One region of the Paenibacillus sp. SER-28 genome, then DNA from elsewhere that is predicted to be linked to it. Evidence: predicted binding sites of a transcription regulator. Region 1 holds the regulator's gene; the other holds the start of a gene.
The links. Region 1 encodes CtsR, which represses protease genes until heat stress. Its sites were predicted from a motif close to ATGGTCAATAAAGGTCAAACA; they were not measured.
Positions count from the first base shown of each region.

Region 2: a site for CtsR is predicted at 6,425-6,445, ahead of clpP (ATP-dependent Clp endopeptidase proteolytic subunit ClpP). Genes of this name have one in related genera too.

Region 1 covers NZ_JBRECM010000018.1:663-13,178, forward strand. Annotated here, with positions in the region: gene ACUYLD_RS24480 (GNAT family N-acetyltransferase) at 1-755, shown strand, start outside; gene ACUYLD_RS24485 (CtsR family transcriptional regulator) at 1,295-1,759, shown strand; gene ACUYLD_RS24490 (UvrB/UvrC motif-containing protein) at 1,829-2,353, shown strand; gene ACUYLD_RS24495 (protein arginine kinase) at 2,382-3,446, shown strand; gene clpC (ATP-dependent protease ATP-binding subunit ClpC) at 3,491-5,935, shown strand; gene radA (DNA repair protein RadA) at 6,175-7,548, shown strand; gene disA (DNA integrity scanning diadenylate cyclase DisA) at 7,561-8,637, shown strand; gene pssA (CDP-diacylglycerol--serine O-phosphatidyltransferase) at 8,692-9,438, shown strand; gene ACUYLD_RS24520 (PIN/TRAM domain-containing protein) at 9,632-10,717, shown strand; gene ispD (2-C-methyl-D-erythritol 4-phosphate cytidylyltransferase) at 10,787-11,485, shown strand; gene ispF (2-C-methyl-D-erythritol 2,4-cyclodiphosphate synthase) at 11,482-11,958, shown strand; gene gltX (glutamate--tRNA ligase) at 11,998-12,516, shown strand, end outside.
Region 2 covers NZ_JBRECM010000010.1:178,275-190,790, forward strand. Annotated here, with positions in the region: gene eno (phosphopyruvate hydratase) at 1-139, opposite strand, end outside; gene gpmI (2,3-bisphosphoglycerate-independent phosphoglycerate mutase) at 203-1,747, opposite strand; gene tpiA (triose-phosphate isomerase) at 1,749-2,501, opposite strand; gene ACUYLD_RS20585 (phosphoglycerate kinase) at 2,561-3,742, opposite strand; gene gap (type I glyceraldehyde-3-phosphate dehydrogenase) at 3,863-4,873, opposite strand; gene ACUYLD_RS20595 (sugar-binding transcriptional regulator) at 4,967-6,004, opposite strand; tRNA gene ACUYLD_RS20600 (tRNA-Arg) at 6,274-6,348, shown strand; gene clpP (ATP-dependent Clp endopeptidase proteolytic subunit ClpP) at 6,558-7,154, shown strand; gene ACUYLD_RS20610 (PdaC/SigV domain-containing protein) at 7,280-8,383, opposite strand; gene ACUYLD_RS20615 (SIMPL domain-containing protein) at 8,623-9,384, opposite strand; gene ACUYLD_RS20620 (HPr family phosphocarrier protein) at 9,618-9,887, opposite strand; gene whiA (DNA-binding protein WhiA) at 10,024-10,968, opposite strand; gene ACUYLD_RS20630 (gluconeogenesis factor YvcK family protein) at 10,974-11,960, opposite strand; gene rapZ (RNase adapter RapZ) at 11,973-12,516, opposite strand, start outside.

The DNA.
Region 1 (12,516 bases):
AAACAGAGGGTACAGTCAAACGCGATGTCAACGATATTTTAGAATTGGACCAAGTGTATCAAGCGTATGCATCTCGTTATAATGGCACGCTGGTACGAGATAAGGAATGGTGGCAAGAGCGGATTTTAAATGAGAATTATCGAACTGCGGTATATTACTCAGAAACAGGCGATCCTCAGGGATATGCACTGTACAAAATTGAAAATAAACAGTTGAATTGTGATGAGTTGGTTTATGAAAATGAGACGGCCCGTCGGGCTTTATGGACTTATTTTGCAAATCATGACTCCATGATAACCCATGGTAAATTTATTTACGTTCCAGCAAATGACAATCTGCCATTTTTACTTGATGATCCGCGAATTCAACAGGAGACCGTGCCTTATTTTATGGGCCGTATTGTGGATGCAGCTGCTTTTGTAGAAAGATACCCTTTTGAGCAGGTTGGAGAGGAAACACGTTTAACCTTAAATCTGATAGATCGATATGCACCATGGAATGAAGGAGTATGGAGATTAACAATTACTACGGAAGGGAAAGGACATCTGGAGAGAGTGGATACAAGCAATTCATCTGAAAACGCTATGGTAGCTGACTTGAAACTTGGGATTCAGTCATTGACGACTCTGATGCTTGGCTACCAGCAGGCTGATGATCTGTATAAGTGGGGGCGTATTGAAGGGGGCAGTGAATTTGTGTCTGCGCTTAAACGTGTAATACCAGTAAAACAAACGTTTTTATTGGATTTTTTCTGATAAAGGCCCATTTAGATCTTCTTATGTTCCCGTTTTTCAGGGAATATAACTTATGTGCTTATTATAATTTACAAAACTCTTTCTGTAATTGGGAAGAGTTTTTTTATGGTATTGTATAAAACATAATTAGATTGCGAAAAATGGTATTGACCCCTTGGCAAAAATGAATAATGTGCTATAATATGAGTATAGTCAAAGAAAGTCAAAGTCAATCAAACCTCGTGAGGTTCTGTAGAAGTATTTTGATGGATTGGCCGTATAAAGTAATTTTAATAGCAAAGTAGCAAACGAGGATCGAAATGATTTGCGTATAGTTAGGAACTGCCTTTTATGAAAATAAGAGAAGTGTATGACTAATCGCAAATAAAGGCCACACTAGAGAATAAACGGTACAATTCCAATGAGTGTAGAACAGGCAACAGCCTGAATACAGCTTAGATTCGTGACTTTACCGTTTGGTTAAGTTCAATATACGGCGGACTCTGTGGAGCGTGAAATGTACTTGAATACTTGCGTTTCCGTTAGTGGAGGATGATGAAATGCGCAATGTTTCCGATATTATTGAACAATATTTAAAGAGTATATTGCTGGAAAGTCCCCAAGGTTTAGTGGAGATTCAGCGCAATGATCTGGCTGACCGCTTTTCCTGCGTGCCGTCGCAAATTAATTATGTAATTAGCACCCGGTTTACGCTGGAAAAAGGCTATGTGGTGGAAAGTAAGCGTGGTGGCGGGGGCTACATTCGCATTCAGCGAATTCAGCTGCCTGCACAACATGCCATCCATACACATCTTCATCAGAGTATCGGGGAGGAAATTAGCCAATCAGCAGCAGAAGGACTGATTTATCAGTTAGAGGAGGCCCATTTTTTAAGCAAAAGGGAAGCTAATCTAATGAAGGCTGCTTTATCTAGGGATACATTATTACTGAAGCTTCCCTATCGTGATCAACTGCGAGCAAGATTGCTTAAGGCTATGCTGATCTCGTTGCTGGCGACCAAATAGTGTGTGAATAGAGACTAACGTTTGGATGTAGGGATTGGTATAAATCCTGACATTAAAGGAGGTGCTTTTATGCTGTGCCAAGAATGTAATATGCGGCCGGCAACTTTGCATTTCACCAAAATTGTGAATGGCGAAAAGACAGAGTTTCATATTTGTGAGACGTGTGCCAAGGAAAAAGGGGAGATGATCCCTGGAACACCTAACGGCTTTTCGATTCATAGCTTGTTGTCGGGGATGCTGGATTTTGACTCCAGTACAAAGAGCCAGTCTCCAGGCCACAGTGGTCCGCAAAACCTGCAATGCAAGGATTGTGGCATGACCTATGCACAGTTTAGTAAGCTGGGACGTTTCGGATGCCCGTCGTGCTATCAATACTTTGATAGTCGTCTGGACCCTCTGTTCAAGCGTGTGCATGGCAGTACGAATCATGTTGGTAAAGTTCCAGTTCGCACTGGAGGCCGACTGAAGGTAAAACGGCAAATTGACGATTTGAAAAAAGAGATGCAACAGCATATTGTACAGGAAGAATTTGAATCAGCTGCTGAGCTTAGGGATCAAATCAGAGAGCTTGAAAAAGAAATGACTGAAGAGTAAAGTTTGTGAAGAGTAGGAGGGATGCGTAATGCCCAGTATTCGGTTTACGGAGAAGCCGCTAAGTGACTGGATGCGTGGTGATGCTGCGGATTCGGAGATTGTCATTAGCAGCCGGGTGAGAATTGCGCGTAACTTGCAGCAACTGCCTTTTCCCATGCTTGCTACCAATCAGCAGTCGGAAGAAGCACTTCAACGCTTAACGGATATCCTTCAGTATGATGATTTAGGTGGTTTTGGTACTTTTCATACGTTGAAAATATCCGAGTTGGATGAGATCGACAAGCGGGTGCTGGTTGAGAAGCATTTGATTAGTCCTAATTTGGCGAACGAATCTCGTAACGGTGCTGTTTTAATTAGCGATGATGAATCGGTTAGTGTTATGATAAACGAAGAGGATCATCTGCGAATCCAGTGCTTATATCCGGGATGTCAGGTTAGGGAAGCTTGGGAACGCGCTATGATTATTGATGATGCATTTGAAGCGCATGTTGATTATGCATTTGATGATCGGAGAGGTTTTCTGACCAGTTGTCCGACGAATGTCGGCACAGGTATGAGAGCTTCGGTGATGATGCATTTGCCCGCATTAGTCATGACTCATCAAATCAATCGTATATTGTCTGCTGTTTCACAGGTAGGTCTTACGGTTCGCGGCATTTACGGTGAAGGTAGCGAAGCGGTCGGAAATTTGTTTCAGGTATCTAATCAGATTACACTAGGACAAACCGAAGCGGAAATTATAGAGAATCTACATGGCGTGGTGCTACAAATTATTGAGCACGAGCGTTCTGCCAGAGAACGGCTAATGAATGAATCTATGCTGCGAATTACAGATCGGGTGATGCGTTCATTCGGTATTTTGTCATATGCAGCAGTACTGGATTCCAAGGAGGCTGCACAGCGGCTGTCCGATGTGCGTCTTGGCGTAGATTTGGGGATTTTGGAGCGTCCTTCCACCGCAGCGATGAATGAGCTGAATGTGATGACACAACCCGGGTTCCTGCAAAAAAGCTTTGGGGATAAAATGAATACCGAAGAGCGCGATATGTACCGGGCGAAGCTGATCCGGCAAAAATTAGGCACAACCCTTTAATATATAGAATGATCTGAAATACACACTGTGGAGGTGCAGGATATATGATGTTTGGAAGATTTACGGAACGTGCACAGAAAGTGCTTGCTTTGGCTCAGGAAGAAGCTGTTCGATTGGGACACAACAACATTGGCACAGAGCACATTTTGCTAGGCCTCATTCGTGAAGGTGAAGGAATAGCAGCGAAAGCCTTAATCGGTTTAGGACTGGGACTGGAAAAAATCCAGGATGAAGTGGAAACGCTGATTGGACGTGGTCAAGAGCAACCGACGAACATTGCCTATACTCCACGCGCCAAAAAAGTCATCGAACTGTCTATGGATGAAGCCCGTAAACTGGGCCATACCTATGTAGGTACAGAACATATTTTGCTTGGTCTTATTCGTGAAGGCGAAGGCGTAGCAGCACGTGTACTGAATAACCTGGGCATTAGCCTGAACAAAGCGCGTCAGCAAGTGCTTCAATTACTCGGTAGCAGCGAGGCTGTTTCCAGCCATCACGGTGCTCCAGCTAATGTCAGCACGCCAACTCTGGACAGTCTGGCACGCGATCTGACGGCATCTGCGAAGGAAAACAACCTGGACCCTGTTATTGGGCGTAGCAAGGAAATCGAACGCGTGATTCAGGTGCTCAGCCGCCGTACAAAGAACAATCCGGTTCTGATTGGTGAGCCTGGGGTAGGTAAAACGGCGATTGCCGAAGGATTGGCCCAAAAAATCATAGCGAATGAGATTCCCGAAACGTTGCGCGACAAGCGCGTAATGACACTGGATATGGGTTCTGTGGTAGCAGGCACCAAGTATCGTGGTGAATTCGAGGATCGTTTGAAAAAAATTATGGACGAGATTCGTCAAGCGGGTAATATCGTGTTGTTCATTGATGAGCTGCATACGCTGATTGGTGCTGGTGGAGCGGAAGGCGCAATTGATGCGTCCAACATCCTGAAACCTGCTCTGGCACGTGGCGAGCTACAATGCATCGGTGCGACCACGCTGGATGAATACCGCAAATATATTGAGAAAGATGCTGCTTTGGAGCGTCGTTTTCAACCAATTACAGTGGATCAACCTTCTCCAGAAGAGGCGATTCAAATCTTGTATGGTCTGCGTGACCGTTACGAAGCGCATCACCGTGTAAAGATCACAGATGAGGCTATTGAAGCGGCCGTAAAATTGTCAGATCGTTATATCACCGACCGCTTCCTGCCAGATAAGGCTATTGACCTTATTGATGAGGCGGGCTCCAAAGTAAGGCTGAATTCTTACACTGTACCGCCAAACCTGAAACAGCTGGAAAACCGTCTGGAAGATATCCGTAAGGAAAAGGATTCAGCGGTACAAAGTCAGGAGTTTGAAAAAGCGGCAGCGCTGCGTGATACAGAGCAAAAAATCCGTGAAGAGTTAGACGTGACGAAAAACCAATGGAAAGAACAACAGGGTCGTACAGATTCCGAAGTTACCCCAGAGGATATCGCTCAAGTCGTTGCAATCTGGACAGGTGTTCCAGTCAGCAAGCTGAAAGAGGAAGAAACACACCGCTTGTTGAATATGGAAGAGTTGCTGCATGAGCGGGTAATTGGACAGGATGAAGCAGTTAAGGCAGTAAGCCGGGCGATTCGCCGGGCACGTGCCGGACTGAAAGATCCGAAGCGTCCAATTGGTTCCTTTATTTTCCTCGGTCCAACTGGGGTTGGTAAAACAGAGTTGGCACGTGCTTTGGCTGAATCCATGTTTGGAGATGAAAATGCGGTTATCCGTATCGATATGTCCGAATATATGGAGAAACACTCCACGTCCCGTCTGGTAGGAGCGCCTCCAGGGTACGTTGGATATGAAGAAGGCGGTCAACTGACTGAGAAGGTACGTCGTAAGCCATACTCTGTTGTGTTGCTGGATGAAATTGAAAAAGCACACCCAGAAGTATTCAATATTCTTCTGCAAGTGCTGGAAGATGGTCGTCTGACAGATTCCAAAGGTCGTGTCGTTGATTTCCGTAATACACTCATCATCTTAACATCTAATGTTGGTGCACAGGCGATTAAACGTAACTCCACGCTTGGTTTTACAGCTGTAGTGGACGCTGGAGCGGATTACGATAATATGAAGGGCAAAGTGATGGATGAACTGAAGAAAAGCTTCCGTCCTGAGTTCTTGAACCGGATTGATGAAATTATCGTTTTCCATTCTCTCGAAGAAAAACATATTGCCGAAATTGTATCACTCATGTCTGAGGAGCTGCGTAAGCGCCTGAATGAGTATGAGGTGGACTTCGAGTTGACAGACAACGCTAAAAAATTCCTTGCCAAGGAAGGTTTTGATCCAGCGTATGGTGCGCGTCCTTTGCGTCGTGCAATCCAGAAGCATATTGAAGATCGCCTGTCCGAGGAACTGTTGACTGGCAACATTACTAAAGGTGACTCTCTCTTCATTGATGAGGAGAACGGTGCATTGACTGTAACCAAAAAGGATAATGTATCTGCCAAGTCCTAAAGCAGTTTACTAAATAAATAGTAGAAAAGGGTGTCTCGCAAGCTGGAAAGCTATTGCGAAGACACCCTTTTTGTGTATAAAACACGGTGAAAAGGTTGGGTAAATGCTTTGGGAAAGTTTGTGATATTGCTTTACGTCCGCCAAGCTTCAATGGTAAACTTTTATTGTTACAGCTCTTTCTGGGCTGTATGAACATAAATTTGACATCATCGTCGTCATAAGGAGCCAGGGAACAAAGTATGGCTAAAGTGAAAACTAAATTTTCCTGTACGGAATGTGGTTATGAATCGCCCAAATGGTACGGAAAATGTCCTGGATGCCAGGCATGGAATTCCATGGTCGAAGAAACGGAAAGCGTTGTAAAAACTCAAGGAATGGGATCTTCCCTTCTTACTCATAGCACAAAAGACAAGCCACTCCCTATTATAGAGGTGGAGAGTGGCAAAGAAACACGAATTTTGACGGGAATTGGCGAATTGAATCGAGTACTCGGTGGAGGTGTGGTGCCGGGTTCACTCGTTTTGGTGGGCGGTGATCCGGGAATCGGTAAATCTACGCTCATGCTGCAAACATCTAATGAACTGGCTTTAACTGGTTTAAAGGTGCTGTACGTGTCTGGTGAGGAATCTGTCCGTCAAACGAAACTACGTGCAGATCGGCTCGGTGCCTTGTCCCCCAGCCTATACGTATTATGTGAGACGAATTTGGAGACGATTGAAGAAGCAGTGGACAGCTTGAAGCCGGAGTTTTTGGTCATCGACTCGATACAGACTGTATATTTGCCTGAGGTGACGAGTGCACCAGGTAGTGTGGCTCAGGTGCGGGAGTGTACTTCACGCTTTATGCGAATTGCCAAGGGGCTCGGTATTGCTACGGTATTGGTAGGACATGTGACCAAGGAAGGGGCCATTGCAGGTCCGCGTTTGTTGGAACATATGGTTGATTGTGTACTTTATTTTGAAGGAGAGCGTCACCATACGTATCGGCTTTTGCGTGCAGTTAAAAATCGTTTCGGTTCTACAAATGAAATTGGTATTTTTGAAATGGCTGAAAGCGGTTTGCGTGAGGTGTCGAATCCTTCTGAACTTTTCCTGTCTGAACGACCACTGGGTGTGGCAGGTTCTACTGTTGTAGCCAGTATGGAAGGAACCCGGCCTGTATTGGTTGAACTGCAAGCATTGATTGCAGCTACACATTTTCCCTCTCCACGCCGAATGGGCACAGGAGTCGACCATCATCGAATGGGATTAATCATAGCCGTGCTAGAAAAGCGGATGGGCATGTTTTTGCAAAACCAGGACGCTTATCTCAACGTAGCGGGAGGCGTGAAGTTGGATGAACCGGCGGTGGATTTGGCTATAGCTGTGAGTATTGCTTCCAGCTTTAGGGATGCTCCTACAAAGCCGTATGATGTGATTTTTGGCGAGGTTGGACTGACAGGTGAGGTGCGCGCGGTATCCCGAGCAGAACAGCGAGTACGAGAAGCGGAGAAACTAGGTTTCAAACGGGTGATCATGCCGGAGAAAAGCTTGAAGGGCTGGACACATCCGAAAGGGATACAAATTATAGGAGTAGGAACGGTGGCAGATGCACTGGCAGCCGCATTAGATTAGGGGGCATTGAGAATGAAAGAAGCGAGCCAACTGGATAAAATGAACGATTTGCTGCGGCTTGTGGCACCGGGAACTCCCTTTCGCGACGGGTTGGAAAACGTTTTGCGTGCCAAAACGGGTGCTCTTCTGGTCGTTGGCTATAGCCCAGAAGTTATGGAAGTCGTGGATGGCGGTTTCTCCATCAATTGTGATTTTTCACCGAACTATTTGTATGAGTTGGCTAAAATGGACGGCGCAATCATATTGAGCGAGGATTTAAAACGAATTTTATATGCCAATACACAACTGATTCCGGACTCCTCCATTTCTTCAATTGAAACAGGAATTCGGCACCGGACAGCAGAACGAGTTGCAAAGCAAACTGGCAAATTAGTTGTGTCTATTTCCCAGCGGCGTAATATTATTACCTTGTATCAGGGGACATTACGGTATGCGCTCAAGGAAATCGGGGTTATTCTAACGAAAGCCAATCAGGCTATTCAGACGTTAGAAAAATATAGATCCGTGTTGGGGCAAGCCTCTACGAATTTGACAGCATCTGAATTTGAAGAGCTGGTTACCATGCCGGAAGTCGTTAATGTCATCCAGCGGATCGAAATGGTGCTGCGCATCAAAATGGAAATCAAACGATTTATTAACGAGCTCGGAAATGAGGGCCGTCTGATTAGTATGCAGATGGAAGAGCTTGTCAGCAACATTGAGGAAGAAGCTTGGTTGCTGTATAAGGATTATGCCAAAGACGATAGCGACGAGAAGATTCGTGAAATTATATTGGGACTCAAACGTTCTACGGACGACGAATTGTTGGATGTGAATCATATTGTACGTTTACTAGGCTACCCTTCTTCAGCTGCGACATCAGAGGAGTATATTGCTGCACGTGGCTATCGGGTACTGAACAAGATACCGCGTTTGCCGAATGTGATTATTCATAATCTGGTGGAGCGGTTTGGACGTTTTCCACATGTCATCACAGCAACGATAGAAGAACTGGATGAAGTGGATGGTATTGGAGAGGTTCGTGCGCGTACGATTAAAGAAGGTCTTAAACGTTTGCAGGAACAAGTTTTCATTGACAGGCAAATGTAAATGTAATACAGTGAAAGGATTATAATGGAACAATTCATACATTGAGGTGAAGAGATGATTACCAAATCAATTCCGAACATGTGTACCTTAGGTAACTTGTTTCTCGGAATGATCGCCATTTTATTGGCTGTAGACGGAAAATACAGTCTTGCCGCTATTATGGTTATTGTCGCCATGTTGTTGGACGGACTGGATGGTAGGATGGCCCGGGTCCTGAATGCCCAAAGCGAATTCGGTAAAGAACTGGACTCCTTATCAGATATGATATCTTTTGGTGTTGCTCCCGCAGTTATTATGTACATGGTTGCTTTTCATGATGCGAATTCGGCTCTCGCTTGGACGGTTACTGCCATTTTCCCGATGTGCGGAGCGTTGCGTTTGGCTCGATTTAACGTACGTCCTGGTGTACCAGGTTATTTTACGGGGTTGCCAATTCCGGCAGCAGGTGGCGTATTAGCCACTTTGTCCTTATTCCATAACGATATTTCATTGTTATACATGTCGATTGCCATGTTGCTGGTTTCTTATTTGATGGTCAGCTCCATGAGATATCCGAATTTTAAAAAGGTCGGCCTTCCGAAAAAAGCGATCTGGGTTGCTCCATGGGTCGTAATTGCAGCGGTGGTGTTGGCTGTTAAATTCCCTGACCAGCTGTCGAAGCTGATTTTTGTGCCGCTGGTGCTGTATGCATTGTATGGTATGAAGCTGAACATTCGTAAGCTGTCACGCAGACGTGGACGTGATCGGGAGCGTTCCAGTCAGGAAGAACAGGACGATCAATATCGTCATTCACAGCGCTAGTATCAAGCAAGAACAAGAATAAGCATTTATTTCCTTGAATCATTTTAGGGAGATAAATGCTTTTTTTTATGCATAAAAAGTGAAATTACAGGGTTAGTTATGTGGGAAATGGATCATACTGGTAAGAGAAATGCTATGTATCCAACAAGCAGCAGACTATATGCAAAGAAAATAAAGGAGGTATAGAGACTCAATGTGGAGAAAGGCTATTTTAACTTTTACAGGATTGTGCGGAGCATGGTTTGGCTATACGTTATACCAGCGGGTAGGAGGCATTGTATCGTGGATGCCACAATGGTTGAGTGATGGGTCTTTACCGGGAATGATTGTTTGGATGATGGCGGGAGCAGTGCTATTTATGGCTGGGTGTTCATTCGCAGGGGCATCCGTGGCAAATCGATTGCAGCAGGGCATTGAAGGCTTGGTACGAATTCCGATGAACGAGATGATGGCAGGTGTGATTGGTTTAGCGGTGGGATTGACGCTTTCCTTAGCAGTTTATCCGCTTTTTTCATGGTTGGGGGCCCCAGGTCAACTTATCCAGACCGCTGTTACCGTGATATGCGGATATGTAGGATTGATGGTTGGACTAGAAAAGCGGGACGAGCTGTCATCCTTTTGGAGTTCTGGTTTTTTTGGTCGGGGAACGGGTGTAGAAGAACGCAAGCTGGAGGAACATAAAATATTGGACACCAGCGTCATTATAGATGGACGTATTGCAGATATTTGCAAGACAGGTTTTATTGAAGGAACGATTGTGATTCCTGAATTTGTGCTGGAGGAGCTTCAGCATATTGCAGATTCATCAGATTTACTTAAGCGTAATCGTGGACGCCGGGGTCTGGATATTTTGAATAAAATCCAAAAAGAGCTGGATGTGAATGTGCTCATTTACGAAGGTGATTTTGAGGAAATTTCAGAGGTCGACAGTAAGCTGGTCAAGCTGGCAAAGGTGTTGCAGGGTAAAGTTGTAACTAATGATTTTAACCTGAATAAAGTATGCGAACTGCAAGGTGTATCGGTGCTAAATATTAACGATTTGGCGAATGCAGTGAAGCCTGTCGTATTGCCCGGCGAGGAAATTATGGTGCAGATTATTAAAGACGGCAAGGAGCATGGGCAGGGTGTAGCCTATCTGGATGATGGCACGATGATTGTTGTAGAAGGCGGACGTGACTATATTGGCTCTCTGATGGAGGTACTGGTCACGAGTGTACTTCAGACCTCTGCCGGTCGTATGATCTTTGCTAAACCAAAATTATTGGAAAAAGCTCAATAAACGCGGTATGATGAAGTAGATGTGTTATCATACGGATCGTCCAAAGCGATCAGGGCAGGAGTTATTTGAATGAACAATCGGGTAGGAGTTGTCATTGTGGCAGCAGGGCGCGGCTCCCGTATGGGGACGCAGGAGAGCAAGCAATTTCTGCTTTTGCGGGACAAGCCCATCTTCATACATACACTTGAAATATTCGCAGCTATGCCCGAAGTGGATGAAATGGTGATGGTGACTGGGACAGGAGATGTGGAACGCTGCCGAGATTGGATTCATCAATACAAAATCGGTAAAAATGTACGGGTGGTGGCTGGTGGCAATGAACGCCAGCATTCGGTTTATCGCGGTCTGCGCCACTTACAAGCGGATTGGGTGATGGTGCATGATGGTGTGCGTCCACTCATTCAACCTGAGCTTGTACGTTCATGCCTTGAGGCAGCCCAGCGTACTGGTGCTTCTGTAGCGGCAGTACCTGTAAAGGATACAGTCAAGCAAGTGAACGGGGATGGTATCATTACAGCAACGCCGGATCGCCGAAGTCTGTGGAGTATTCAAACGCCACAGACTTTTCGTCTTTCCGATCTGCTGCGAGCCTATGAGGAAGCGGAGCAGTCGGGATTCTTGGGAACAGATGATTCTATGCTGATAGAGCGGCTAGGAATTCCGGTTACTGTCGTTCAAGGCAGCTACAAGAACATCAAAATTACTACGCCTGAGGATTTGGATATGGCGGCGTTATGGGTAAAAACAGAGGGAGAGGATATCAAATGATCAGAGTGGGACAAGGATTTGACGTCCACCAGCTGGTGGAAGGAAGGCCATGCATCATCGGAGGTGTGAATATTCCGTATGAAAAAGGTTTGTTGGGCCATTCCGATGCAGACGTGCTGCTGCATGCCATTAGTGATGCTATCCTAGGCGCGCTTGGCTTGGGAGACATCGGGAAGCATTTTCCGGATAATGACCCAGAATTTAAGGATGCCGACAGTCTTAAGCTACTGGAGCATGTGTGGGGGCTAGCTAAAGAGCGAGGATATCGCTTGGGGAATATTGATTCTACGATTATCGCACAAAAGCCCAAAATGGCATCGTATATTCCGCAGATGAATGAGGTCATCGCACGGGCGCTGGAAGCAGAGGAGCTATCCCAGGTGAACGTCAAGGCGACCACGACAGAGCAACTCGGGTTTCCCGGACGGGGTGAAGGAATCGCGGCTCAATCGGTTGTCTGTCTTATCAAGTAAATGCTATCATCTTGAGTAATTCAATTTGGAGGAGATTATATGAGCACGGAAGTTCGTGTACGCTATGCACCAAGCCCTACAGGGCATCTGCACATTGGAAATGCCAGAACGGCATTATTTAATTATTTGTTTGCTCGCAATCAAGGTGGAAAATTTATTATTCGTATTGAAGACACAGATGTGAAACGCAATATTGAGGGCGGAGAAGAAAGCCAACTTAAATATTTGAAATGGTTGGGTATGGACTGGGATGAGAGCGTAGACGTGGGAGGCGAGTTTGGACCTTATCGTCAGACGGAACGCTTGGACATATATAAAACGTACTGGCAGGATTTGCTGGATCGTGGTTTGGCTTATCGCTGTTACTGCACTGAAGAAGAGCTGGAGCGCGAGCGTGAAGAACAGACGGAACGTGGGGAGACACCACGCTATTCTGGAAAACATCGTGATCTAACAGAAGAACAGTGCCAGGCATTCGAAGCAGAGGGCCGTGTACCAAGTATTCGTTTTCGCGTACCGGAAGATCGTGAATATACGTTTGATGATATCGTTAAAGGT
Region 2 (12,516 bases), on a different contig from region 1:
CGTGAGCGCCTGTGGAGGCACCGGAAGGAACGATAGCACTACCGATAGCACCGGATTCCAGATAAACTTCAACTTCAACCGTAGGGTTACCACGGGAGTCGAGGACTTCGCGAGCGTACACGTCAGAAATAATAGTCATTTGTACTTAATCTCCTTTGTGAATCATGATTTGTTGGTCAAGCCTATACTTATTAAATCAAGCTTACTTGCGGGATGCAATCATAGATTTTCCTGTCATTTCCGCAGGTTGCGGAAGTTGCATCAAATCCAGAAGCGTTGGAGCTACGTCAGCAAGTATTCCATGCTCACGCAAAACGATATTTTCGTCAGTCAAAATGAACGGAACCGGATTAGTTGTGTGAGCTGTGAACGGACGTCCCTGCTCATCAATTTCCATATCCGCGTTACCATGGTCAGCAATGATAATAACCACGCCGCCTTTGGCTTTAACCGCATCTACAACACGTCCAACACATTCATCTGTCGTCTCTACCGCCTTAATCGTTGGCTCCAGCATACCGGAGTGTCCAACCATATCCGGATTGGCAAAGTTCAGGATAATCGCATCATGCTTGTCGGCTTCGATTTCCTTAACAGCAGCATCCGCTACTTCATACGCACTCATTTCCGGCTGTAAGTCATATGTAGCCACTTTAGGCGAGTTGATCAAAATACGAGTTTCGCCAGGAAGCTCCACATCACGTCCGCCACTGAAAAAGAAAGTAACGTGCGGATATTTTTCAGTCTCAGCAATACGCAATTGCTTTTTGTTGTTTTGAACCAACACTTCACCAAACGTGTTATCCAGGTTTTTCGGTTCGTAAGCTACAAAGCCTTCAACCGTTTCGCTGAACAACGTCAGGCAAACAAAGTGCAAATCTTTAGGCCATTTCGGGCCACGGTCAAAACCACGGAAGTCCGCATTTGTAAATACCTGAGACAGTTGAATCGCACGGTCAGGACGGAAATTGAGGAAGATAACAGAGTCATTGCTTTCGACCAGCCCTACAGGACTTCCGTCAGCCTTCACAATAACAGTTGGCTCCACAAATTCGTCGAACACTGATTTTTCGTACGATTCTTTCAATGCTTCCATTGGGTCTGTGTATTGAGGACCTTCTCCGTACACGATTGCACGGTAGGATTTCTCTACACGTTCCCAACGTTTGTCGCGGTCCATAGCATAATAGCGTCCTTGTACAGTCGCAATTTTGCCTACGCCCACTTCTTGAATTTTAGCGATCAGTTGCTGCATGAAGCCTACGCCGCTGTCAGGCATAACATCGCGTCCATCCATGAAAGCATGAATGTACACTTCTGTTAAGCCTTCTTTTTTCGCCAAATCCAGCATAGCGAACAGATGGCTGATATGGCTATGCACGCCGCCGTCGGACAGAAGTCCGTACAGGTGAAGTTTCGTGTTGTTCTTCTTGGCATGTTGCACTGCTTTGACCAGTGTTTCATTGTCGTAGAATTCACCTTCACGGATGGACTTCGAAATACGAGTCAAGTCTTGATATACAATTCGGCCTGCGCCGATGTTCAAGTGACCTACTTCGGAGTTACCCATTTGTCCTTCAGGCAGACCCACTGCTTCGCCAGAAGCCGTCAGCGTTGTATGAGGATACTGTTGTAAATACCGGTCGTAATTCGGTTTGTTGGCCTGCGCAACCGCATTACCTTCTACGGTGTCACGCAATCCGAACCCGTCCATAATAATTAAAGCTACCGGTTTTGGTGCTGTCATCTTACTTCGCCCCCTCAACAAGCGCGATGTACGACGCCGGTTGAAGACTGGCACCGCCCACGAGCGCGCCGTCGATATCGCTTTGACCCAGGTACTCAGTAACATTTTCAGGTTTTACACTGCCACCATACTGAATACGTACAGCATTTGCTGTATTTTCATCATACAGCTCTTTAATCAGACTGCGGATATAGGAAATCACTTCATTCGCATCCTGCGAAGTGGAGGATTTGCCTGTTCCGATGGCCCAGATCGGCTCATAAGCAACAACTACTTGTGCAGCCTGATCCTTAGCCAAACCAGCAAAAGCTGCTACAGTTTGCACTTTTACAACCTCTTTGGTTTGTCCAGCTTCACGATCTTCCAGCTTTTCGCCTACACACACGATTGGAGTCAGGCCATGACGGAATGCCGCATGAACCTTTTTGTTCACCGTTTCGTCTGTTTCATTAAAATATTCACGACGCTCGGAGTGTCCGATCACAACGTAATCTACGCCCAGATCTTTCAGCATTCCACCGCTAATTTCACCTGTAAATGCACCATCTTCTGCAAAGTGCAGGTTTTGTGCGCCGATTTTAATAGACGTACCTTTTACTGCTTCAACCAGAGCAGGAAGATTCGTAAATGGTGCGCAAATCACGCTTTCCACTCCTGCAACCTCTGCTTTGCCTTTGATCTCTTCGATGAAAGTTTTAGCTTCTGGTACGGTTTTAAACATCTTCCAGTTACCCGCGATAATCGGTGTTCTCAATGGTTTCAACTCCTAACTATTAGGTGCCCTAAAGCTTTATTCACGCATAGTGCGTTTGATTATTTATCGTTCAGTGCAACAACACCCGGAAGTGCTTTGCCTTCCATAAATTCAAGTGATGCGCCGCCGCCAGTAGAGATATGATCCATTTTGTCAGCCAAGTGGAATTTTTCAGCCGCAGCCGCAGAATCACCGCCACCAATGATGGTGTATGCTTCAGTAGTTGCGCAAGCTTCCGCTACTTCACGAGTACCACCAGCGAAGGGCTCGATTTCAAATACGCCCATTGGTCCGTTCCATACAACCAGTTTGGAGTTTTTGATCACATCTGCATAGATTTTACGTGTTTTGGGTCCGATATCCACGCCTTCCCAATCTGCAGGAATACCATCGATGTCCACAATGTTAGTATTCGCCGTAGCGCTGAAATCGTCAGAAATGACAATATCCACCGGAAGGTAGAATTTTTTGCCGAGCTTCTTCGCTTTTTCAATAAATCCAAGAGCTACGTCCAGTTTGGATTCATCCAGCAAAGATTGACCCACTTCATGACCTTGAGCTTTAAAAAATGTATAAGCCAAACCGCCGCCAATGATTACGTTATCTGCAATGTTCAGCAGGTTGTCGATCACGTCGATTTTGTCTTTTACTTTGGAACCGCCAATAATGGCTGTAAAAGGACGGTCTGGATTCGACAAAGCTTTACCAATAACAGACAATTCTCTTTCCATCAGCAAGCCAGAAACAGCCGGAAGAATATGAGCGATACCTTCAGTGGAAGCATGAGCACGGTGTGCTGCACCAAATGCGTCATTCACGAAAACGTCGGCCAATTCAGCAAATTGCTTCGCCAATTCAGGATCATTCTTTTCTTCTCCTGCATAAAAACGTACATTTTCAAGCAACAGCACGTCGCCGTTTTGCAGTTCAGCCACTTTCGCTTTAACAGCTTCGCCTACTGATTCGTCCACTTTAACTACTGGCTTTTTCAGCAGCTCAGACAAACGTACGCCAACAGGAGTCAGACGCATGGATTCAACAACCTGACCTTTTGGACGTCCAAAGTGACTCGCCAAAATAACTTTTGCACCTTTTTCAATCAAGTAGTTAATGGTTGGCAAGGTTTCACGAATACGCTTGTCATCCGTAATTTTACCGTCCTCAACCGGAACGTTAAAATCTACACGAACAAACACCCGTTTTCCATTCAGCTCTATATCACGTACGCTCTTTTTGTTCATCTCCATATTCCTCCGCACCCTTATAATTTTACGAAACAGGAATTTAAGGCACATTTGATATATAAAGAGCGGAAACAATAACCTGTTTCCGCTCTATGATGTTGCTCAATAAAAAGGTTCTTATTTAGCCAGTTTAGCGAAGTATTCCAACGTGCGGATCAATTGTGCAGTGTAGGACATTTCATTATCATACCAAGCTACAGTTTTCACCAGTTGTTTGTCGCCAACAGTCAGAACTTTAGTTTGAGTTGCATCAAACAAAGAACCGAAAGTGAGACCTTTGATGTCAGAAGAAACGATTTGATCTTCAGTGTATCCATAAGTTTCAGGATCGGAAGCTTCTTTCATCGCTGCGTTGATTTCTTCAGCAGTTACGTTTTTCTCCAGAACTGTTACCAGCTCAGTCAGGGAACCTGTAGGTACTGGAACACGTTGAGCCGCGCCATCCAGTTTACCTTTCAACTCAGGGATAACCAAACCGATTGCTTTAGCAGCACCAGTTGTGTTAGGAATGATGTTTTCAGCTGCTGCACGAGCACGACGGAAGTCACCTTTAGCATGTGGAGCATCCAAAGTGTTTTGGTCGCCAGTGTAAGCATGAATTGTAGTCATCAAACCTTCAACGATACCAAATTTATCTTGCAGTGTTTTAGCCATAGGAGCCAGGCAGTTAGTTGTGCAAGAAGCACCGGAGATTACAGTTTCAGTACCGTCCAGAATTTCATGGTTTACGTTGTAAACGACAGTTTTCATGTCGCCAGTAGCTGGAGCGGAGATAACAACTTTTTTAGCGCCGCCTTTCAAATGTTTCTCAGCAGCTTCTTTTGTTGTGAAGAAACCTGTGCATTCCAGAACGATGTCTACACCCAGGTCTCCCCAAGGCAGTTCTTCAGGGTTGCGGTTAGCCAAAACTTTAACTTCTTTACCATTTACTTTGAAGAAGCCATCATGTACTTCTACTTGTCCTTGGAAATTACCTTGTGTTGTATCATATTTCAACAAATGTGCCAACATTTTGGAATCTGTCAAGTCATTGATTGCTACTACTTCAATACCTTCCACGTTTTGAATCCGGCGGAAAGCAAGGCGTCCAATACGTCCGAAACCGTTAATACCAACTTTAACTGTCATGAGTGAGTTCCTCCCAAAGTTCGTTTAGTTTAGTTTTATATATTCAAGACAGACCCGAAAGCCTGTCAAGACAACACCATTCATAAATCCATCTTAACCATTTAAATAATGACTTACAATCTCGGCAGCAGCGCCTTCGTCGGTGACTAGAATGTCTTCTTGTCCGAAACGCAGTACCGCATGAATAGCGGCCGCCTTGCTCTTACCTCCAGCTACGCCTAGAACCGTATCGGTACGCCTGATGTCCTCTAATCGAAGTCCAAGCGTCAGCATTCTGTGAACAACGACGCCATCTTCGTTAAAGTAGTAACCAAACGATTCGGCAACGGCCCCCTCACTGCTGATCTGGGCAAAGGTTTCGGGATCAAGTTTACGTCTATGTGCCATCGCTATGGCGTTGCCTATCCCGTGAATGATGATACGACTCTCGCGAATCAGGTTCAATATATCCTGAATGTTCGTATCTTCAAGCAAGGAGTTGTAAGCATGATTGCTGAGCAAATCCGGTACATGGAGCAGACGGTATTGAGCGCCTACCTTGCGAGCCATTGTGGAAGCAATTGTGTTGGCCTGCATTTCCATGCTTTCTCCCAAACCCCCGCGTGCCGGTACAAACCACCCACCCTTAAGTGGGCCATTAGAAGGTAGTGCCAGTTGTTCCGCCACGTCGGCAATCGTCGTGCCACCTGTTACAGCGACCACATCCTCGTCGTCCATAACACTCAGCAACGCTTTTGCTCCAGCGCGCCCCAGCTCCTGCTTTGTTAACGGAGAAGCATCCGAATCCCCAGGAACGACAACCACCTTCCTCAAACCATAGGCTTGACGAATCTGGTCCTCCAATTGGGACAGGCCGAACAAGTTGTTCGCAATCGGCTCCAGCTGTTCCAGCAGATCCAGTCCTGCTTTGCTCACCTTCATGCCTACACTCTCAATCTCAATTAGCCCTTGAGCTTTAAGAAGATCGGTTTCGGCGCGCAACACGCGCTCAGTCATGTTCAGTGAAGCTGCCAGTGTTCTGCGTCCAACAACATCGGACAGCATAATCTGATGCAGGATCGTGTACCTTTTTTTCAAAACATCCATGAGGTCGGGCAGAAGCTGCTTCTGTATTTCTAATATCTTTCGCATGCTTTCCACTCCCGCACACTTCTAAGTTCTGTCTCTAATGCTCTATCTCTAACTGGTCTTAAAACGTCCCGGGATAACTTTTTAAGTCCCACGTATATCTTAACCAATATTTGCTCCACATGCAAGTCTATCTGAACCTATATTTCTCAACCATTTGCCTGAATATGCGCATTTAATAAAAGCTTGCAATTCACTGCTGTATATCATATAATCATCTTTGTTTCCAATTAGCTGTTTAATTAGTTAGTTGTTTGCATTGATTGAACTATGCGCCCGTGGTCCAACGGATATGACGTAGGCCTCCGGAGCCTGAGATCGAGGTTCGATTCCTCGCGGGCGCGCCATTTTAATGAACGCATAAATGCTTCTATATAATGTTTTAACCAATAAGAGCGCTGAGGGCTCTTTTTTTTAATCATTAGTTTGACTTTCTTTGACTTTTTGTTTGAAATTGTTTATCATGTGGTTAATACGGTAACAGTTTATAAATAAGGGACGTGTAATCGGCATGTCCACCAAATCCACTAACGATATTTAAGGGAGGTTTTTTGACGTGAGCTATGTTCCTATGGTAGTAGAACAAAGTAACCGCGGCGAACGCGCCTATGACATTTATTCCAGACTGTTGAAGGATCGCATTATTTTGTTAGGCTCGGACGTCAATGACGTTGTAGCCAACTCTATTATTGCGCAAATGCTGTTTTTGGCTGCCGAAGATCCTGAAAAAGATATTCACTTGTATGTTAACAGTCCTGGCGGTTCCATTACAGCTGGTATGGCCATTTTCGATACGATGCAATACATTAAACCTGACGTATCTACGATTTGCGTAGGTATGGCGGCTTCCATGGGCGCATTCTTGCTGAATGCAGGCGCCAAAGGTAAACGTTTCGCTTTGCCAAACAGTGAAATTATGATTCACCAACCACTGGGTGGTGCACAAGGCCAGGCAACGGATATTGAAATCCGTGCACGCCGCATTCTGAAAATGCGTGACAAATTGAACCGCATTCTCGCAGATCGCACAGGCCAACCACTGGAGCGCATTGAAAAAGACACAGACCGTGACTACTTCATGTCCGCTGATGATGCCAAGGAATACGGTATTATTGATAAAGTGCTAACTAGCTCCTCTCCAGAAGGTGTATAAGAGAAGAAATTCGCCTCTCGATAGCTGGTAAATGAAAAAGCTGCCCCGGATGTTCTTATCCGGTAGGCAGCTTTTTTTGCTTTATTGTTTTTTAGGTTATAGACAATTGGAATTGTTTACTCCTACTATTCATGCTGTCCCGCAAAAGGCTTTCCGCCTTGAGGCAGCAGTTGACCGAACGAGTAGGTAAACTCCGGAATTCCATACGCGTATGGCGCATAATCATACAAATCAAACACAATTGTTACTCCACTGCTCGTCACATAAAAATTCTGATCTGCCGCCAGCTCTTTAAATTTGCCGAATCCTTCGCCAGCCTGAAGCGCATCGATTTTTTTCTTCAAATCAGCATTGAGGAACTTTTTGTAGTTCGGATTTGCCTTCAAAACGTCAGACAATTGCAGCAGTTTACCATCAGCGAGCGAGAACGTATATCCTTTACGTGCCGTCATGCCATGTGCGCCACCCGTATACGAGTAATCCTGCATAATCACACTCAGAATACCATCTTTGTTATAGGCAATTGCAAAATCATTTCCGAACTCATACGGTCTTTCTGTTGTAGCCTCTCCCTCAGACATCATCTTTTTGCCTGCTGCCAATATACCCTCTGCATGCTTTTTAAGCACATTGTTAATGGCCTGTTGAGCCTCAGGATTCAGCTGGCTGCCGCTGATTTGCGGGTACTTAATCTTGTAGGACACCTTTGCATTACTCGACGCTGGAAGTGTTTGAGACGCAATGGTGATCGGATTTAGCTGGCTTTTACTCAGCGTTACTGTTTTCTGAGCAGCATTCCATTGAGCATCTATGCCTAGATAGTCTTTCAGCAGACTCATAGGAATGTATAGCTTCCCAGCGATCTGTTTGGCATCCATACTACGTGTATTGATTCCATTGACGTTGACGTAGGCATCCGAGGAAGAAGCCATAATGTAAAGTTTATTGTACCCGCTACCTACGGTATATGTCGTTGTTTTCGCATCATAGCTTACTGGAATCCCCAGGCTGTCACGCAGTGCGGCCACCGGAATCATTGTACTCCCGTTCACTTGAACACCTTTAGCGGGCAACGTTTTACCATTCCATTGGATGGTGATTCCTGGTTGCTGTGTTGTCGCTTGTTTGATCGATGCTGCCTGGATATAGGAAACGGGAACAGCTGCGACTCCTGCTAAAATCCCTGCTGCCAGCAGTGCTGAACCCCATTTTTTCGCATGCTTACTCATATTAAGTATTCCTCCTGTTATTGATCTGTATTGTCTATGTGTGATAATTACTTTTCCTATTATATCTATACCCTATTGTATGTAGTTTACAATCTGTACACTCTCCGATTTCAATATGTACACCTAATAACCCTTAGCTATGACAGACTCATTACAAAAAGGTTTCGATATACAAAAAGAGCCAGCAAGCCAGCCTACGCATGATGCAGGCCGCTTGTGGCTTCGTTTGATGATCTGTATTAGTTCATTTCGTACTGAGCCGACACCTGAACTTTCACTGTTACTTGTCCCGATTGGATCTCTGTCCCGCCACCTGCTACGTCCAAGAGCGATTTTGACATGGCATTTTCACGTTGTGTAAAGACTTGTGCTTCTCCGCCATCTACCGTCACACTCACAAGGGCACCTAACCCGCGTTTGGCTGCTTTAGCTACAGCACTGGCTTTAGATTGTGCGCTTCCCAATGCCTTAGTAATGGCTTCCTCTTCATAAGTCGAAGGATCTTCCACGGAAAAACGTACATTATCTACGTTATTGGCTCCAGACTTGGTCGCCTCATCCAATAACTGACCAATTTTATCCAAATCTCGGTATTTGACGGAAAGTGTATGGTTGGCAGTGTAGCCTTTGAGCTTCTGCCCTTCTTTTTCGTTATAGGTGTAGTTAGGCTGTACATAAAATTGGCTGGTCTGAATGTCATCTGCGCTGATGCTCCACTTTTCTTTCAGCAGTTGTGTAACCTTGTTCAATTTTGTAGCATTGGCTTTTTGAGCAGCGGCTGCCGTATTCCCTTCCGATTGTACACCGATAGAGAGATAAGCAATATCGGGCTTCGCCAGTACTTCCCCGCTTCCAGTCACATTAATTACACCGTTTACCGTCGAAGCTGTTGACGCAGCATAAGCACGATCTGCCCCTGTCCATAATCCTCCTGCTACTCCCCCTGCCATTAATGCTCCTGCGAGAACTGCCGTGGCTACTGTTTTTGTCCAAAGTCTCATTGAATTCAACCTCTTTCTTGTAAATGTTTGTACCTTCCAGACGGAAATGACGGAAAAAGGTTGCAGCCAAGCATACATATTTCCGAAACAGAGCATGACCATGGAATTCAACAAATCCACACATAGAACAGTTAACGGAGGAGCGTTCGAAGACTTTTTTCTGGATACAAAAAAAAGCCCCAAAGGGGGCTTTTCACTAAGAGCATACACCATATTACAAAGCAAATCTTTGTTTATTGATTTTCCAGCTCTACCTTACTAACCAGACTTACTAAAGCGTTTACAGCCTGTTCGGCGTCCGCACCTTCAGCACTAATATTGATTTCAGTACCTGTACTGATGGCAAGACTCATAATACCCATAATGCTTTTGGCATTAACCTTTTTGTCATCTTTTTCCACAAAAATCTCAGATGAATATTTATTCGCTTCCTGTACGAACAACGCAGCAGGTCTGGCGTGCAGTCCTGTTTTCAAGCGTACGACTACCGGATGTTTTGACATGTCAGCTTACCCCCTCATCAAATAAATCTGGACACTACTTACTCCATTTTATTTATCACATTATAACATTAACCCGGGACAGACACTAGAAAAAAAACTAAAAAAACCGGGGCTAAAAGCCCCATGGACACTCTTTTTACGGAATCAGGCCATTTTCGCCCCTAATTTTGTCAGCCATCTCATCAATTTTGCGAAGCCGATGATTTACACCCGATTTACTCACGACCCCTTTGAGCATTTCCCCGACTTCTTTCAAATTCAAATCGGGATGAGCGAGCCGAATTTCTGCCACTTCTCGCAGTTTATCCGGCAAGGTCTCCAAACCAACTTCCCTCTCCAGCAACTTAATATTCTCAATTTGCCGGACAGCAGCTCCGATCGTCTTGTTCAAATTAGCCGTTTCACAATTGACAATGCGATTTACGGAATTGCGCATATCGCGCATAATGCGTACATCTTCAAATTTGAACAAGGCTTGATGCGCCCCAATGATGCTGAGCAGCTCGATGATCTTCTCGCCTTCCTTGATGTAGAGAATAAAACCTTTTTTTCGCTCAATACAGCGAGCATTTAGATGAAATTCATTCGCAAGATCAACGAGTGCCTGACAATGCTCCTCATACATCGAAGAAATTTCAAGGTGGTAAGACGATCCTTCAGGATTGTTGACAGAGCCACCTGCCATAAAGGCGCCCCGCAAATAAGCCCTCTTACAACAGTTTTTCCGAACGATATCCCGATTAATCCCGTCAGTGAATAAGAAACCTTCTGTGACGATATAAAGATCCTTTAGCAGTTGCTGCACACCATTGGGAATACGGACAATGTACACATTATTTTTTTTCAAGCGCATTTTTTTCCGTACAAGCAGTTCGATATGAAGTTGAAAATGCTTCTTGATCAAGGAGTAAATCCGCCTTGCAATCGCGGCATTTTCTGTGGACACGTCCAATATCACCCTTTTATTCGACAGTTGTACGGATCCGAGCATACGTATAAGTGCAGATAGTTCCGCTTTCTCACAGCAGGACTGGCTTTCAATCATCGTAAGCTCTTTTTTCGTTTGTGCCGCAAAGGACAAGGGACTCACCTCCTTCTTAATATCCAGTTTTGTACCAATTGGTAAATATGCTGGCTCAATTTGTCGGCATCATGCCGTAAATACGTGCGGAACAGAACTAATGTATCTGCCACCACTTTATATCCCCGGTCGGTCAGCTCGCCCATGTCTACTTGAACTGGCTTGGCTCCCTGCTCGGCATACATTTCCTGTACTTGGGGTGGAATTTCTCCGTTATTTACAATGACATAGTCGAAGAGATGATGCCCTACATGCTCAAAAATAGCTTGCAGGTGATCTCCTACCGTATAACCATCAGTTTCCCCAGGCTGGGTCATAACGTTACAGACAAATATTTTGATAGCGTCTGATTTTACTACAGCTTCAGCGAGTTTAGGTACAAGCAAATTTGGTAATATGCTGGTATATAGACTGCCGGGGCCAATCAAAATCGCATCGGCTTCATTAATGGCCTCTACAGCCTCAGGCAACGGCTCCACGTGAGTCGGTTCAAGAAAGACGCGTTTGATGCGTCCGCCCGCTTCCGGGATCTTGGACTCCCCGGTAATCACCGTGCCATCCTCCATCTCGGCGCTTAGCACAACGCCTTCCTCGGCTGCCGGCAACACACGTCCCCGGACAGCAAATACACGGCTAAGCTCACGCACCGCCGTTACGAAATCTCCCGATATATCGGTCATCGCTGCTAAAATCAGATTACCTAGGCTATGGCCTGACAATCCTGATCCCGCACCGAAACGGTATTTCAGCATATCTGACATCACTGGTTCCACGTCAGCCAAGGCAGTCAGCACATTGCGAATATCCCCTGGAGGGGGCATCTGCAGCTCACTGCGCAAAATCCCGGAACTTCCGCCATCGTCAGCGACTGTAACAATAGCCGTAATATCTAGCGGCTTTTGCTTTAAGCCCCGCAGCATGACGGACAAGCCGGTTCCGCCGCCCATAACAACAATACGTGGGCGCTCCCGTTGTGATCCGGTCTCTTTCATGATTTCACCTCATTAATGCCGGTCCCGATCAGCATCCCGATGCGAAACAGAAACAGATTCTGTCTCGCTGGCACCCAGCATTTTTCCTAAATACTCCGATATTGCAACAGAACGATGCTTACCGCCAGTACAGCCAATGCCAATAATGACCTGGCTTTTGCCTTCTTTGCGATATTGCGGAATCAAAAAGTGTAACATATCCAGCAACTTGGTCAAGAATGCCTGAGTCTCGGGCCATTTCATGACATAATCATATACATCGCTATCCTGTCCCGTGTGGGGACGTAGTTGGTCCACGTAGTGGGGATTAGGCAGGAAGCGCACATCGAATATAAGATCGGCATCAATGGGAATACCATACTTGAAGCCAAAAGAAGTAATGTTCACGGAAAGCATACTGCTCTCCAAATGAGAAAATCGTGAAATAATCCTCGCCTTTAAGGTTGCAGGCTTCATCACACTTGTATCAATAACCTGTGTAGCTGAGCTTTTTAGTTCTTCCAACATCTTGCGCTCCAACCGAATCCCATCCAAAGGCATGCCGTCTGGAGCCAAC